Regions from separate parts of the Niveibacterium sp. COAC-50 genome, predicted to be linked through region 1. Evidence: riboswitches for the same ligand, from Rfam matches in the RefSeq annotation. Region 1 holds a riboswitch; the other holds the start of a gene.
The links. A riboswitch is a leader RNA that binds a small molecule or an ion and turns the genes downstream of it on or off. The one in region 1 is predicted to bind cobalamin.
Positions count from the first base shown of each region.

Region 2: it holds a riboswitch for cobalamin, as region 1 does, so the genes downstream of both, HH302_RS07610 (TonB-dependent receptor domain-containing protein) here and HH302_RS10855 (hypothetical protein) in region 1, are expected to answer to the same signal.

Region 1 is NZ_JABCJM010000002.1:730,664-738,548, forward strand. It holds gene cobD (threonine-phosphate decarboxylase CobD) at 1-427, opposite strand, end outside; gene cbiB (adenosylcobinamide-phosphate synthase CbiB) at 405-1,325, opposite strand; gene HH302_RS10855 (hypothetical protein) at 1,351-1,926, opposite strand; cobalamin riboswitch at 2,090-2,302, opposite strand; gene HH302_RS10860 (YbhB/YbcL family Raf kinase inhibitor-like protein) at 2,439-2,978, shown strand; gene HH302_RS10865 (AraC family transcriptional regulator) at 3,029-3,841, shown strand; gene HH302_RS10870 (alanine--glyoxylate aminotransferase family protein) at 3,924-5,066, shown strand; gene HH302_RS10875 (hypothetical protein) at 5,069-5,587, shown strand; gene HH302_RS10880 (hypothetical protein) at 5,584-6,177, shown strand; gene HH302_RS10885 (ATP-binding protein) at 6,189-7,424, opposite strand; gene HH302_RS10890 (response regulator) at 7,426-7,885, opposite strand, start outside.
Region 2 is NZ_JABCJM010000002.1:28,608-36,492, reverse strand. It holds gene HH302_RS07625 (adenosylcobinamide-GDP ribazoletransferase) at 1-93, opposite strand, end outside; gene cobT (nicotinate-nucleotide--dimethylbenzimidazole phosphoribosyltransferase) at 107-1,165, opposite strand; gene cobU (bifunctional adenosylcobinamide kinase/adenosylcobinamide-phosphate guanylyltransferase) at 1,263-1,787, opposite strand; cobalamin riboswitch at 1,853-2,071, shown strand; gene HH302_RS07610 (TonB-dependent receptor domain-containing protein) at 2,237-4,060, shown strand; gene HH302_RS07605 (FecCD family ABC transporter permease) at 4,098-5,111, shown strand; gene HH302_RS07600 (ABC transporter ATP-binding protein) at 5,108-5,887, shown strand; gene HH302_RS07595 (M48 family metallopeptidase) at 5,962-7,854, shown strand; gene HH302_RS07590 (cobalamin-binding protein) at 7,855-7,885, opposite strand, start outside.

The sequences.
Region 1 (7,885 bases):
TCGGATTGACCAGCACCAGTGCGTCGAGCGCCGGCAGCAGGCTGTCGATCGTGTCCGGCTCGACGTCCTCAACATGGTGCCCGGCGCGCAGCCAAGCAGCGGCGTGCTCCGCGTAACTCGGCCCGACCACGCCGACGGCGCCGTGCGGCCGCAGCCAGGGCAGCGCCTGCAAGGCGGCCTGCGAGCCCGCCACCGGCAGCAGCGTCTCGCTGCCGTAGTACTGCGCGGCTGCGATTTCGAGCCCATCGTCCTCTTCCGGCAGGCGCTGCCAGCAGCTCAACGGCAGCGGCGGCACCGGCCAGGCGACCGGATTCACGCCGGTCGATAGGTCCAGCCATTGGTCGAGCGCAATGCCATAGCGGCGCGAGGCTTCGCGCAAGCGTCCGCCGTGCGGGCTCGCCAACTCAGGTGCCGATGCGGGTCGCAATGAGGCCTCCCAGTGTGATTGCCGCGAGCCACAGCAGCAGCGCGCGGCGCGTCAGGCGCAACGCCGCGTCGATGTCAGCCGGCGTGGCATCGCGGCCACGGCCCAGCGTCGGGCGGTGCTCCAGCTTTCCGTGATACACCGCCGGGCCGCCGAGCGCCAGCCCCAATGCACCGGCGCCGGCTGCCATGACCGGCCCGGCGTTCGGGCTGTCGTGTCGGGCCGCCTGGGTGTGCCAGCAATGCAGTGCGTTCGCGCAGCTCCCGGCGAGCGCATAGCCCAGCGCGGTGAGCCGCGCCGGGATCAGGTTGAGCAGGTCGTCCAGCCGCGCCGCGGCCCAGCCAAAGTGCAGCAGGCGTGGCGTGCGGTAGCCCCACATCGCATCCAGCGTGTTCGCCAGGCGGAACAGCAGCGCCCCCGGCGCCCCCGCGACGACGAACCAGAACAGCGCACCGAAAACCGCGTCGTTGCCGTTTTCCAGCACCGATTCGCAGGTCGCGGCGGCGACACCGGATTCGCTGAGCGCGGTGGTGTCGCGGCTGACGATCATCGACAAGGCCTGCCGCGCTGCCGGCAGCTCGCCGCGCAGCAAGGGTTCGGCGACGGCGCGGGCGTGCTCGGCGAGGCTGCGTGCGCCGAGTGCGAAGTACAGCACCAGCGCGCCGAAAAGCGTACCGGCCGGGGCAGGCAGGGCCAGCGCGCACAGCGCCACCGGCGGCAGCACCAGCACGGCCCAGCAGAGCAGACCGGTCATGCGCCCAAGGCGATTGCCCTGCCGGTTGCAGCGCACTTCAAGCGCCTGCGCCAGCCGGCCGAAGCCGACCAGCGGATGCCAGCGCCGCGGCTCGCCAAGCAGTGCGTCGAGCGCCAGCGCTAGCACCACGCTGGCCAGGGTGCTCATTGCGTGCGCCCTTGCTGCGCCTGGCTCATGTGCGCTGCCCGCGCGGCGCGGTGTGCGCCAGCATCGCAAAGCAGGCGTGCACACCGGTCGCCATGACGATCCAGAAAGCCGCGTTGCCCAGGTCGCCCGGCAGGTAGGTCGCCAGCCGTTCCGCGAACACCGCAAGCGTTGGTTCGGCGAAGCGGCCGGAGAAGAAGTAGAAGCTGCCGCTCGAAATCAGTTCGCAGATCACGACCCCGCCGAGCGCGCACACCGCCAGCCAGGGCAGGGTACGCACGGTGTCGCTGTGGCGCGCGGCGTACAGCCGGCCGGCACCCCACAGTGCCGCGTAGGCCGGGATCAGTGCCACATAGGCGGCACTGACGCAGAAATCGCTGACGCCTTGCCAGGCAATCGCGACATAGTCGAGCGAGAAGGCCAGGCCGAGCAGGGCAGGCAGCGCCGAGCGCGGGCGCAGATAGGCGCCGGCGAGGAAGAACACGGCCCAGGATGCGCCCGGCAGGTGCGCGAGCGAGGCAAGGTGATGGCCACGGCTGGCGGTCATCAGCAGAACGAGTGCGGTGGCGATGGCCAGTTGCGGACGGCGGGCGGGTGCGAGCATCGAATAACCCTTTCGGAGCGGACCGGGGCCACGGCGGGCCGGCACGGTCGCATAGCAACACCCCGAGGCAGCGCAACGCCCGCGCCACATCGGGAACGAACGGGCTGGCCGGAGGGAAGCTCGCGCAAGGGGATACACCTCACGCGGCATCGCCCACCCGCAATGCCCGCTGTCAGCATCAGGCCGGTCTCCGGGCTTGCGAGCGTGCCGGCTGGCACCGACGCAGCGCCTTCCCGTGTTGCCACAGTGGCGTCTTGCCGCGTCTTCACTCGCTTACCGTTGCGGGGGCAGCGCCGGAATGGCCCGAAGGCGCACCGGCTTCCCGTTTCACCCCTCCGGCGAACGCCATCGGGGCACCTGCTGCTGTAAGGGCTGAGTGTACCCGCACGGCGTGGCGGCGGCGAGCGCGGCGCGTGTGATCGGATCGGCACCGAAATCGATCGACTTGGCACGCACGGCGCCCTGCTCAGTGCCGATACTGATGACACCGAAACCCTGCAAGGAAGCCTGCCATGCAACTCAGATCCCTCGCCCTGATTGCCACCCTTATCGCGATGCCGGCCAGCGCGGCCGATTTCACGCTCAAGAGCGATGCGCTCGCGAGCGGCAAGCTGGCGCCCGCGCAGTACGCCAATGCCTTCGGCTGCAGCGGCGGGAATGTCTCGCCCGATCTGCGCTGGGACAACGCGCCCGCCGGCACCAGGAGCTTTGCGGTGACGGTGTACGACCCCGATGCGCCGACCGGCTCAGGCTGGTGGCACTGGGTGGTCGCGAACCTGCCGGCCGACACAAGCGCCTTGCCGGCCGGCGCCGGCAGCGCAGCGGGCAAGCTGCCGGCGGCCGCGATGCAGCTCAACACCGACACCGGCCAGCCCGGCTTCCTCGGCGCCTGCCCGCCGGTGGGTGAAACGCACCGCTACATCGTCACCGTGCATGCGCTGAGCGTGGAGCGCTTCGACCTGCCCGCGCACGCCACGCCGGCGATGCTCGGCTTCATGATGCGCAGCGTGACGCTCGGCCGCGCGTCGCTGAAGGCAACCGGCGGGCGCTGAGCGGCCCGGATCGGCGACACTGGCGGGCATCACCGCCCGCCACGCAATCCATGAGCCCCGAGATCCATACCCGCCCCGGCGTCGGCAGCACCGCGCGCATCGTGCAGCGCCAGGCGCTGCGTTTTGCGCGGGTGTTCATCGACACGCCGATCCTGATCTTCATCACGCACGGCGAGAAAGCGCTCAGCTGGGCCGGTGGCGACTGCGTGTTGCACGCTGGTGAGGCCCTGGCGATTGCCGGCGGGCAGCATTTCGATGTGACCAACCGCGTTGGCCCGGATGGCCACTACGAGGCTTTCTGGCTGGTGTGGGAACCGGCGCTGCTCGCCGCACAAGTTTGCGACGCGCCGCCGATCCGCGATGTGCTGGCGATCCATCCGCAGGGCGATGCGTTTGCCAACGCCTGCCTGCATGCGCGTGATGCGATCGCACAGCCCGACGTGGTGCCTGAAGGCGTTGCGCGCCATCGCATGGCCGAGTTGCTGGTGTGGCTCGCGCATCACGGCGGCCGTTTTGCCGAGGCACCGCCGCCGTCCTTCGTGCGGCGGGTGCGCGGCCTGCTCGACGCCGAGCCGGGCCGCGCGTGGAATACCGACCAGATCGCTGCTGCGATGGCGATCAGCGAAGCCACCTTGCGCCGCCGCCTGGCGGCCGAGGGCACCGCGCTGAGCGAACTGCTGGTCGATGTGCGGATGACGCGTGCAATGCAGCTGCTGCAATCCACCGCGATGCCGGTTACGCGCATCGCCGAGGCGGTCGGTTACGAGTCCGCGTCCCGCTTCGCGTTACGTTTCCGCAGTCGCTTCGGCTTTGCGCCCACAGCGATCCGCGGCCACCGCCGCGCAGTGGCCGAGCCGGCGTGAACTAGGGTTGTTGCGGGCTTGACCAGCCCGCACCCGCGGCACCACCATCGGCGACTCATCAGAACCCGTCGGAGAGCCCTACATGGACCGCAGCGCGCCGCAGATCACCTCCTTCCACCCGCCTCGTCGCGTGCTGATGGGCCCCGGCCCGAGCGATGTCCCGGCGCGTGTGCTGCAGGCGATGGCGCTGCCCACAGTGGGCCACCTCGACCCGGCCTTCAGCGGCATGATGGAAGAGCTCAAGACCCTGCTGCGCTGGGCCTTCCAGACAAAGAACGAACTGACTTTCCCGGTCTCCGCGCCCGGTTCGGTCGGCATGGAAACCTGCTTCGTGAACCTCGTCGAACCGGGCGATACCGTGATCGTGTGCGTCAACGGTGTGTTCGGCGGCCGCCAGGCCGAGAACGTGCGCCGCTGCGGCGGCACGCCGGTGATCGTGGAAGACGAGTGGGGCGCGCCGGTCGACCCGGACAAGGTGCGCAAGGCCTTTCAGGCACATCCGCAGGCGCGCATCCTTGCCTTCGTGCATGCCGAAACCTCCACCGGCGCACTGTCGGACGCCGCCACGCTGGCGCAGATCGCACGCGAACACGATGCGCTGACGATCATGGACTGCGTCACCTCGCTTGGCGGCGTGCCGGTGCTGCTCGACGAATGGGGCATCGACGCGGCGTACTCGGGCAGCCAGAAGTGTCTTTCGAGCACGCCAGGCCTCTCGCCGGTGAGTTTTGGCGAGCGCGCGGTGGCCAAGCTCAAGGCGCGCAAGCACCCGGTGCAGAGCTGGTTCCAGGATCTGAACCTGGTGCTCGGATACTGGTCCGGCGCCGGCAAGCGCACCTACCACCACACTGCGCCGGTCAACCCGCTCTACGGCCTGCACGAATCGCTGGTGATGCTGGCCGAAGAGGGGTTGGAAGCCTCCTGGGCGCGCCACCGCGCGATGCACGAGATGCTGCGCGACAAGCTCGAAGCGATGGGCATCGAATTCGTCGTGCGCCCTGACGCGCGCCTGCCGCAACTCAACGCGGTGCGCATTCCGGCCGGGGCGGACGACGCCGCGGTGCGCGCGGCGCTGCTCAACGACTACGGGCTGGAGATCGGCGCAGGGCTCGGCGCGCTGGCGGGCAAGGTGTGGCGTATCGGCGTGATGGGCTACGGCGCGCGGGTCGAGAACATCCGCCTGTGCACTGCCGCGCTGCGTGAGGTGCTGGGCCGCCAAGGATAACGATGCTTCGCGTCGCGCCACTCGGTATTGCTGGCTTTGTGCTTGCCGCGATGTTGACCGCTTGCACGCTTGGCGATGTGATTGCCACATGGGGCGTGTTGCACTACGCGATAGACCAGCAGTGCGACGCCGCCGATCGCTTCGATGCTCGCGCGCGTCGCCAGTCTCCACTGGGCGAGGGCATGGCGCGCCTTGTTGTGTTCCGCCAAGCAACGGTAATCGCCTCAGGTTTGCGGCCGGATCTAGCCCTTGACGGGCGCAACCTGGGCGCACTTGAAGCTGGCCGGGTGATCGTGGTCGACGTGCCTGCAGGCGAACACCGCCTCGACGGAGGTAGCGACGCGAAGCACGCGCTCGTGCTGGCGCTGACTGCGGGCGAGACAAGGGTGGTGCAGGCGACGCCGCAACCCGGTTGGTGGAACGGTTGGTTGCTTCTTGCCGAGATTACGGGCGAGCAGGCGGCTGGTCAGCTGGGCACGCTTTGCGTGCGCCCCCTTCCGGATAAGGCCACGGTCCAATGACCCCGCTCTGCGCCAACGCTCGTGCGCTGCACCAATGTTTCCGCGCAGGAAGTCTGGCTCTTTGGGTGCTGCTGGTCGCTTGCAGTGAAGGCCGGCCCGAACTTGCGCAGGCGATCGAAGGTTGCCGCCGCGGCGTCCGCTTCGACGCGAAGGAGCGCAGCGCGCTCGCATCCACCAAAGCCTTCGTTGCGTGTGTCGATAGCCATGCTGGCAAGGATGGTCGGCGCCTGTTTGCCGAGAAGCGTGCAATTTTCGATGCGTTGCCCAACACGCCCTGCGAGTACGTCGGCATCTGGGCGGCGACTCGCGGCAAAGAGCACTACCGCGTGGTGCTGGACGAAGACGGCAGCTTCCATGCCGACGCTTACCGCGACACCGCCCGCCCACGCACCGCGATGTCCGGTTCCTGGGGAATCGCCGGCCAGCAGATCGTTTGGATGTACGACACCGGCCTGACCTGGCCGCCCGATGTAAATGCGATCACGCCGCTCGGCAAGGATGCCTTCGAGTTGAAGGAAGTCGATGGCAGCACGACTCGCTACGACCTGCTCGATCGCTCAGTGTTCGAGCGGTGCGGGTCGAATTCCTGAGGCCGTTTGCGTTAGCTTGTCAGCCGGATCGGCAATGTAACGAGGAAGGCGCTGGCGCCAGTCCCCGATTCAAGGCATCGCGCATCACCGCCGTGGTGGCGGGCGATCTTGCGCACCAAGGCCAGTCCAAGCCCGCTGCCGCGCGTCGATACCGCGCCGGCGGGGCGGTAGAAGGGTTCGAAGACGCGCTCACGGTCGCTTGAAGGCACGCCGCTGCCCGCGTCGGAGACGCGGATCACCGCCTCGCTCGGCGTGGTGTGCAATCTGACGGTGGTCGGGGCTTGCCCATGCTTCTGTGCATTGTCGAGCAGGTTGCGGATCAGCCGCCGCAGCAGGCGGCCGTCACCGGCAATCACCGCAGCTTCGCCCGCCAGCGTGGTGTCCGGGTACTGCGCACACTCTTCGGCGAGCAGCGCCAGCAGATCGATCGCTTCGGTGGTGGTGGGCGTCGCGATGGCGTCGAGGCGGCTCGACAGCAGGATCTCGTCGATCAGGGCGTCGAGCTCGGCGATATCGCGTTCCAGCCCCGCTTTGCGTCGCGGCTCGGCCGCGTCCTTCATCAACTCGACCGCCATGCGGATACGCGCCAGCGGTGTGCGCAGCTCATGCGATGCGTGGGCGAGCAGCGAGCGTTGCGCGCCGACCAGCGACTCGATACGCGCGGCAGCATCGTTGAAGCGCGCGGCCAGGCGTGCCACTTCGTCGTGCCCCTCCACCGCCACGCGCGCGCCGAGGTTGCCGGTGCCCAGCGCGGTGACGCCGGCCTCCAGGCGTTCCAGTCGTCGCGTGATGCGGCGCACGATCGGGTAGGCCGCCAGCGCAACGAGCAGCGCCAGGGCCACCAGCGCCAGCAGCAGAACATGCGCCGGGTGGCCGAACCCGATCGGCACGCTGGCCAGCAGCCAGCGCCCGTCCGGCAGTCGGATCACCCAGGCGGGTGAAGGACCGCCGTGTTCGGCGGCGTGACGCAGGCGTAGCGGCATGCCGATCGTTGCGATCGGCGTTCCATCCGCGCGCAGCAGGCTGACATTGGCCGAGAGGCCGGATACCAGCCGTGTGACGGCCGACTGTTGTTCGGCGAGCGGCGCATCGGCCGGCGGCAGTGCGTTCTGCACAACCCGCGCGAGTGCTTCGGACGCTTGCGAAACCGGCCCGCCGGCGCGATGCATGACGAGCGTTCCGGCCAGGGCGAACAGCACGAGGCAGACGAGCAGCGTGAGGTAGAAGCGCAGGTAGAGGCGCGACATCTCAGGCCTGCGCCTTCGCGAACAGGTAGCCGGCGCCACGTACGGTGATGATGCGGCGCGGCTGCTTGGGGTCGTCTTCGATTGCCGCACGGATGCGCGACATGTGCACATCGATCGAGCGGTCGAAGGCTTCGAGTGTTTCGCCCTTGGCGTGATCCATCAGCGCCTCGCGCGACATCACGCGGCCCGCGTTCTCCGCCAGGGTTCGCAGCAAGGCGAACTGGTAGCTGGTGAGGTTGCACGCGTGCCCGTCGAGCCGCGCGGTGTGCGCGGCGCGGTCGATCTCGAGCCGTCCGAAGTGCAGCGCCTGTTCGGCGCCGAGCGGCCCGCGGCTGCGTCGCAGGATCGCGCGCAGCCGAACCAGCAGCTCGCGCGGCTCGAATGGCTTGGGCAAGTAGTCGTCCGCGCCCAGTTCGAAGCCGACGATGCGGTCGATTGCGTCGCCGCGGGCGGTCAGCATC
Region 2 (7,885 bases), 700 kb from region 1:
CAGCCGCTCAGGCGAATACGGCACCCAGCGCGGCACCGGGATGCGCGTGAAGAAGCCCAGCGCAGTGAAGAAGAGTTCGAGATTCCAGCGCAGCATGCTCACGCAGCTATGCGGACTTTCCGCTCACGCCAGCCGATTCGAAGCTCGCCATCTCGGCCAGCATGGCGCAAGCCGTCTTCAGCAACGGTATCGCGAGCGCCGCGCCCGTGCCTTCGCCGAGCCGCAGATCGAGTTCGAGCAGCGGTTGCGCAGCAAGGTGCGCCAGCTGCGTGGTGTGACCCGGCTCTTGCGATCGGTGTGCGAACACGCAGTAGTCGCGCACCGCGGGGGCGAGCGCATGGGCGACCAGCAAGGCGCTGGTGACGATGAAACCATCCACGACGACGGTCATCTTCTGCCGCGCGGCTTCAAGGAATGCCCCCACCATCATCGCGATCTCGCAGCCGCCGAACTCTGCCAGCACGGTCAGCGCATCGCGGGGCGCGCCAGCGCGCTGCCAAGCCTGGGCCAGCAGCGCGTGTTTGCGTGCGAGGCCAGCGTCGTCGAGCCCGGTGCCGCGTCCGATCACGTCGGCCAGCGGAGCGCCGGTGAGGGCGGCGGTGATCAGTGATGCGCTCGCGGTGTTGCCGATGCCCATTTCCCCGAAGCCGATCGTGTTGCAGCCGGCGGCCGCCAGCTCGCGCACGATCCGCGCACCGGCTTCGATCGCGGTGTCGCGCTGGTCGTTGCTCAGCGCGGTGGTGTCGAGATAGTTCGCGGTGCCGGCGGCGACCTTCGCGCGCACGAAACGGGTGCCGTCTGCTCCGGTGGCGGGCAGATCGGAAAGCTCGCGTGCGACCCCGGCGTCGACCACGGAGAGCGCGATGCCAGCCTGGCGTGCGAACACGTTGATCGCCGCGCCGCCAGCGAGCATGTTGGCTACCATCTGCCAGGTCACATCCTGCGGGTAGGCCGACACGCCCGCCTTTGCCGCACCGTGGTCGCCGGCGAACACGACGATGTGTGGCGCACACACGGAGGGCGACGTGCTCTGCTGGATCAGGCCCATCGTCGCCGCGAGCGCTTCGATTCGCCCCAGGCTGCCCGGCGGCTTGGTCTTGCCGTCGATGCGGGCTTGCAGTGCCGCGCTCAGCGCGGTGTCGGGCGAAGTGATATCGGCGTACATGGCGGACGAATTCCGGGGCGGGCAGAAGGGGGCGGATGCTAGCACGCAGGGGCGGTTCGGCCTTTGCGCCGGGTGAAGCGTGCGCTTGGCGCTTGCCTCAGCCCTTCAGCACCAGCGGCAAACCCGCCGCAACGAACACGACGCGCTGCGCCATCGCGGCCACTGCCTGATTCAGTCGCCCCTGCGCGTCGCGGAAGGCGCGCCCGAGGGGTGTTTCGGGAACCAGCCCGAGGCCAACTTCGTTCGAGACGAGGATCACATGTCCGCCGCAGCGATTGAGTGCTGCGATCAGCTCGGCTGCCGCAGCTTCCCCCGCGGCATCGCCGGCGTCGTCTGGCGCGGCGAGCAGGCGGTTGCTGAGCCACAGCGTCAGGCAGTCGACGATCACGCAGTTGCCGGGGCGGGCCTGAACAATCAGCTGGCGTGGCAGGTCGAGCGGGGCCTCGATGGTCTTCCAGCGCGGGTCGCGTTCGGCCCGGTGGCGCGCGATGCGCGTGCGCATCTCTTCGTCGAGCGCTTCCCCGGTGGCAATCAGCGTCACCGGCAGTGCGCCGGCGGCGGCCCGTTGCGCTGCGTGGCGGCTCTTGCCGGAGCGCGCACCGCCGAGTACCAGTTCGATCATCGGAGAAACCTTTGCTGCGACGCGAAAGCGGCAATGTTAAACTGCCGCGCTTACTCCGGCTGCGGCCGGAGTTTCGTCTGAAAGGTGCCCCGGCGTGTCGCGCGCCAGGGTTAAACGGGAAACAGGTGCGTCCGCATGCGGACTATTCCTGTGCTGCCCCCGCAACGGTAGGCGAGAGCCCGGCGTCATCGGCCACTGGGATTGTTCCCGGGAAGGCGACGCAGGGCCGGCGCACATGCGCCCGCTCGCAAGCCCGGATACCGGCCCGTCAGACATCCGCAAGCGCCTTTGTGTCAGCAGGGTGTTTGCGCTGGAGGACAGGCCGCGGGGTGTCGGTTGATCAGCCTGAGCGCTTTGCGCCCTGCCTGCTCGTTTCCCCGTTGCGCTGTCCGTGTGCCATGTCCGGCACGCGGGGTCGCGTGCGCGGACGATCAGGGAGTTGCCTCTAAATGAAGTGCCTTCGGGTTTGCCCCGTCACCGCCGCCGTTCTCGCGGCGTTTTCCGTACCTTCGTTCGCTGCCGCGCCGGACGATATTCCCAGCAGCACGATCGTCGTCACCGCCACGCGGCAAGCGACGCGCATCGCCGAGACCCTCGCCGACGTGACAGTGATCGGCCGCGAAGAAATCGCCCGTGCCGGCGTCGCCGATCTGACCGAGTTCCTCGGCCGCCAGCCCGGCCTGCAGTTCTATTCCAACGGGGGGCCTGGCAAGACGGCGGGCCTCATCGTGCGCGGCGCGAGTGCGTCGCAAAGCCTCGTGCTGGTCGATGGCATGCGCATTGGATCCGCCACCAGCGGTGGCGCGTCGCTGGAACACCTGTCGCTCGACGATATCGAGCGTATTGAAATCGTCCGCGGCCCGGCTTCGGCGCTCTACGGCGCTGACGCGATCGGTGGCGTGATCCAGATCTTCACCCGTCGCGCGACGGAACCCTTTGCGGCGGATGCGTTTGCCGGCGTGGGCACCTACGGCACGCAGGAGTATGCGGCAGGGGTGTCGGGCAAGAACGGCGCGTTCAGCGGCGGCCTGCGCGTGACGCATCAGGAGACGAACGGCTATTCGGCGATTAACGATCCGGTCAAGCAGCCTTATAGCTACGACCCGGACGACGACGGCTATCGCCGCAACAGTTTCGCGGCCAATTTCGGCTGGAAGATCGCCGACGGTCACGCGCTTGAACTGACCGCACTGCAGAACAACGGCCGCAGCTGGTACGACGGCGGCATCGGTTTTGATTCGCATACCGACGTGAAGGTGGCGAGCTATGGCGCAAGCCTGCGTGATCGCTTCGCCGAGAACTGGGTCAGCACCTTGCGCTTTGGTCGCTCGGTGGACGACAGCCGTGACTACGCGATGTGGAATCCGACCGGCATGACCTTCCGCACCGAGCAGGACCAGGCGTCGTGGCAGAACGATGTCCGCATCGGGCCGGGCAGCCTGATGCTCGGCGCCGAATGGCTGCAGCAGCAGGCCAAGGCTGAAGGCAGCTTTGATCAGTCCCGCACGATCAATGCCTTGTTCGCTGGCTGGAGCGCCCACTACGGTGCGCAGCGCGTGCAGCTCAACGTGCGCCGCGACGACAACTCGCAATTCGGCGCGCATACCACCGGCACGGCCGCTTGGGGTTGGCAGTTCGCCGAGGCGTGGCGAGTGCGCGTCGGCGGTGGCACATCGTTCCGCGCGCCGACCTTCAACGACCTCTACTACCCCGGCTACTCGAATCCCAACCTGAAGGCCGAGCAGGGCCGCAGCGTGGAGACGGCCGTGGTGTGGGAGTCGGGCGAGGCCAAAGCATCGCTGACCGCTTACCGCAACCGTGTGAGCGACCAGATCGCGCTGGATGAGACCTGGACGCCACAAAACATTGCGCACGCCGAGCTGGATGGCGTCACCGCCGAAGCGGGCAATACCTTTGGCGCTTTCGTCGTGGATGGCTCGCTCGACTGGCTGCATGCGCGTAACCCGGATACCGATACGCAACTCGCAAGGCGTGCCGAGTGGCAGGGGGCGTTCAACGCACGCTATGTGCAGGATGCCTGGCGTGCCGGCGTCGAAGTGCGCTATGTCGGCGATCGCTACGACGACGCGGCGAACCTGCACAAGCTCGACGCCTACACCCTGGTCAATCTCGTCGCGAGCTGGAAGTTGATGCCGCAAACGCAACTGGAAGTGCGGCTCGACAACCTGTTCGATGAGCAGTACGAGACGGTGCGCGGCTACGGCACAGCCGGACGCAGCATCTTCGCGGGCCTGCGTTTCAGCACCCGCTGAGCGCAGGCATTTCGCTGGTGGGCCGGGGCGCGCGACAATGAGCACCCTTTCGATCGCAATCGCTCGTTCGCCGATGCGCCCTCGCCGCGTGCTGCTCGTATTGCTTGGCCTCGCTGCCGTGGTGCTGGCGGCGTTCTTCGCTGCACTGGCCGCGGGCGAGGTGGCAGCGGGGCCGCGAGCGATCTTCGACGCGCTGCGCGGCCAGCCGGACGACATGGCCGCCACCGTGGTGGCGCAGCTGCGCTTGCCGCGTGCGATGGCTGCCTTCGGCTGCGGCGGCCTGCTGGCCTTGTCGGGTGCGCTGATGCAAGTGCTGCTGCGTAACCCGCTGGCCGATCCCTATGTGCTGGGTATCTCCGGTGGCGCGGCGGTCGGCGCGCTGTCGGCACTGCTGTTGGGGCTCGCCACGCCTTGGGTGGACGGCGCGGCGCTCGCCGGTGCCCTGCTCAGCATGTTTGCCGTGTTCGGCATCGCGCGTGGTTCCGGTAGCAGGACGCAAACCCGCTTGCTGCTGACGGGCGTGGTGGTCGCGTCCGGCTGCGGCGCGTTGGTTTCGCTGCTCCTTGCACTCAGTCCCGACCGTGCGCTGCGCGGCATGCTGTTCTGGCTGATGGGTGATGCGGGCGCGGCGGATCGCCCGTGGCTGGTGCTGGGCGTACTGATACTTGGCGTGCTGGCCAGTCTGCCGATGGCGCGCGAGTTGAATCTGCTCGCCCGCGGCGAGCGGCATGCGCGTGCGCTCGGTGTCGATACGCGTCGCGTTGCGACCATCGTGTTCCTGCTCGCGTCACTGCTCACCGCTGCGGCGGTGACGGCAGTCGGCGCGGTGGGCTTTGTCGGTCTCGTCGTGCCGCATCTGCTGAGGCTGGTGCTGGGCAACGACCAGCGCTTGTTGTTGCCGGCCTCGGCACTCGGTGGCGGTGGCCTGCTCCTGATCGCGGACACCGCAGCGCGTACCGTCGTCGCGCCCTTGCAGTTGCCGGTTGGCGTGCTGACTGCGCTGATCGGCGTGCCGCTTTTCCTGTGGCTCCTCTCCCGGCATCCACGATGAGCGAGGCACGCCCATCCATGCTGTTGCGTGCGCGTCGCCTTGATGTCGGCGTCGCCCAGGTCCGCGCCGTGAGTGGGCTCGATCTGGATCTCAAGGCCGGCGATCGGCTTGCGATACTCGGCCGCAATGGCGTCGGCAAGAGCACGCTGCTGGCTGCGCTGGCCGGCCTGCACCCGTCGCAGGGCGAACTTGAGTGCGGCGGGGCGCCGCTGGCGCGCTGGTCGGCCCGCGCGCTGGCGCAACTCCGCGGCTGGTTGCCGCAGCATCCGGACGACCCCTTCGCCAGCAGCGTTGAAGAAGCGGTGCTGGTGGGGCGTCATCCGTGGCTCGAGCGTTTCGAGTGGGAAAGCGAAGACGACCTCCGCATCGCGGCCGACGCGCTGGCGGCCATGGGCCTGGCAGGCTTCGCACGGCGCAATGTGCAGACCCTCTCGGGCGGTGAGCGCCAACGCGTGTCGATTGCCGCACTCCTCGCGCAGACGCCACGGCTCTATCTGCTGGACGAACCGCTCACGCATCTCGACCTCGCCGGCCAGATCGCGGTGCTCGATCATTTCCGTGGCGTCGCGGACGCGGGCGCAGCCGTCGTCATGGTGTTGCACGACATCAACCTCGCGCTGCGCTGGGCGAGTCATCTGCTGATCCTGTTCGGCGACGGTGCCTGGCAAGCAGGCCCGGTCGACGAAGTGGCCTCGGCGTCGGTGTTTGGGCGTGCGCTTGGCCACCCGGTGCGGGCGCTCGACGATGCAGGCAGACCGCACTTTGTCCCGGCCTGAGTACCGCGCACGGCGCAGCCGTCGGTCGGGCGCCCTCTTGCCTGACGCCGCACAAGCAGGAAGACTGCGCCCCCATGCTTGAACAGGACTTCGAACGCCTCTTCGACCGCGCCCGGCGGCGCGCTTTGCGCTATCCGCGCTGGTTCCGCTTCCTCGTCACGATGCGGGCGGCGACCGGGGTGGGGTTTGTCGTACTGCTTGGCGTTGCGGCGGTGCTGATGATCGGCTGGGCCCTGTCACCACTGTTCGATGGTGGCTTTCAGGAAGAGCCGGTGCTGTGTTTCCTGCGCGGCTTGCTGGCGATTCCTGCGCTGCATCTGCTGATGCTGGTGTCGCGCATGCTGCGTGGCCGCTTTCCGGCGCCCGATGGCCTCGCGCTCGGGCCAGACGAAGCGCCCGCGCTGTTCGATTTGCTCGAACGCCTGCGCCGCCGCTTCGGTACGCCGCCGATTCACTCGGTGTGCATCACCGGCGAGCTGAACGCAGCGATCACGCAGCGGCCGAACCGCTGGATCGGCGTGCCGATGCGCAACACGCTGGTGATGGGGCTGCCGCTGACGCTGGCGACCTCACCGCGCCAGTTCGTCGCCGTTCTCGCACATGAGTTTGGCCATCTGCGGCGCCAGCGCATCGCGCTGGGTGGCATCGGTTGTTACCTGCGCGCCTTGTGGCACCAGGTGCTTGAAAACATGGAGGCGGTGGCGAGTCCGCTGCAACCGGCGTTCTCGCTCATCACGGAAATCGAGACACCCTTGTATTGCGCCGAATCGCTGGTGCTGTCGCACCTCGATGAACTGGAGGCGGACGCCTGTGCCGCAGAGGTTGTCGGCGCCAAGCGGCTTGGCGAAGCGCTGGCCGAGATTGCGCTGAAGCACCGCTTCCTGGCCGACGACTACTGGGCCAAGGTCTACGCGCAGGCGAACCACTCCGAACGGCCGTCGATCCTGCCCTATCGCCATATGGCGGCGGCGCTGCGTGCGGGCTTCGACCGCGAGGCATTCGCCGAATGGTTCGAAGCGCTGTCGCATGAGCAGAGCGACGAATCGCGGTTGAGCACACACCCGAGCCTGCGCACGCGGGTGCATGCGCTGGGCCTCGCGGTGCCGAGTGAGGGCGTTGGGTCGGACAGCGCGGCGCGGCGCTTCCTTGGCGAGTCGGTTGGGCGGCTCGCTGGCGAACTCGATCAGCAGTGGTGGCAAGGGCAGCAGCGCAGCTGGCGCAAACGCCACTGGGAAGTGACCCGCGCGCTCGACAAGATCGCGAAGCTCGAGTCCGAGGGCGCCCAACTGGGCGTCTCCGAGCGGCTTGAACTTGCATTGCTGGTCGAGCGCTATGCAGGCGATCGTGACCCGCTCTCGGTGTACCGGGAACTGATGCCGCAGGCGCCCGGACGCCCGGATGCGTTGCTCGCAATGGGGCGCTTGCTGCTTGGGCGTGGCGATCCGACGGGCGTGGCCTACCTGCGCCGCGCGATCGGCGAGGACGATGCGGTGGGCCTGCAAGCTGCCGCCCTGCTGATCGAACATTACGAGAGCAGCGGTATCGGCGCGGCAGCGCGTCCGTATCGCAAGCGCCTCGGCAAGCTGCTGCGCCAGGCGCAGCTCGTGCAGGCGGCGCTGGATGCGCCGCTCGAAGCGCTGCGTTCATTGCCGCCGGGGCTCGAGATGCATGAGCTGCGTGCGCTGGTGCGGGATATCCGGCGCCACGATCCGGTGCGTCGCGCCTATGTGGTGCGGCGGCGTTGCGAGTTGGCGCCGCGCTGGCGTGCCTACATCCTCGTGCTGTGCGTCGAGCACCACGCCCTCGGTGCCATCGCCGACGTGGCGCAGGAGATCGAAGCGGGCATCACGATTCCGGGCTTGTGGCGCGTGCTCACGGTGCCGGTCGACAGCGGCGACGAGGCCATCCTGTGCGAAGTGCGCGGGGCTCGCTTCTTCTCGCGCAAGGATGGCGCGGTGCGCATCTGATCAGCGTTTGCCGGCGAGCCGCTCGCGCGCC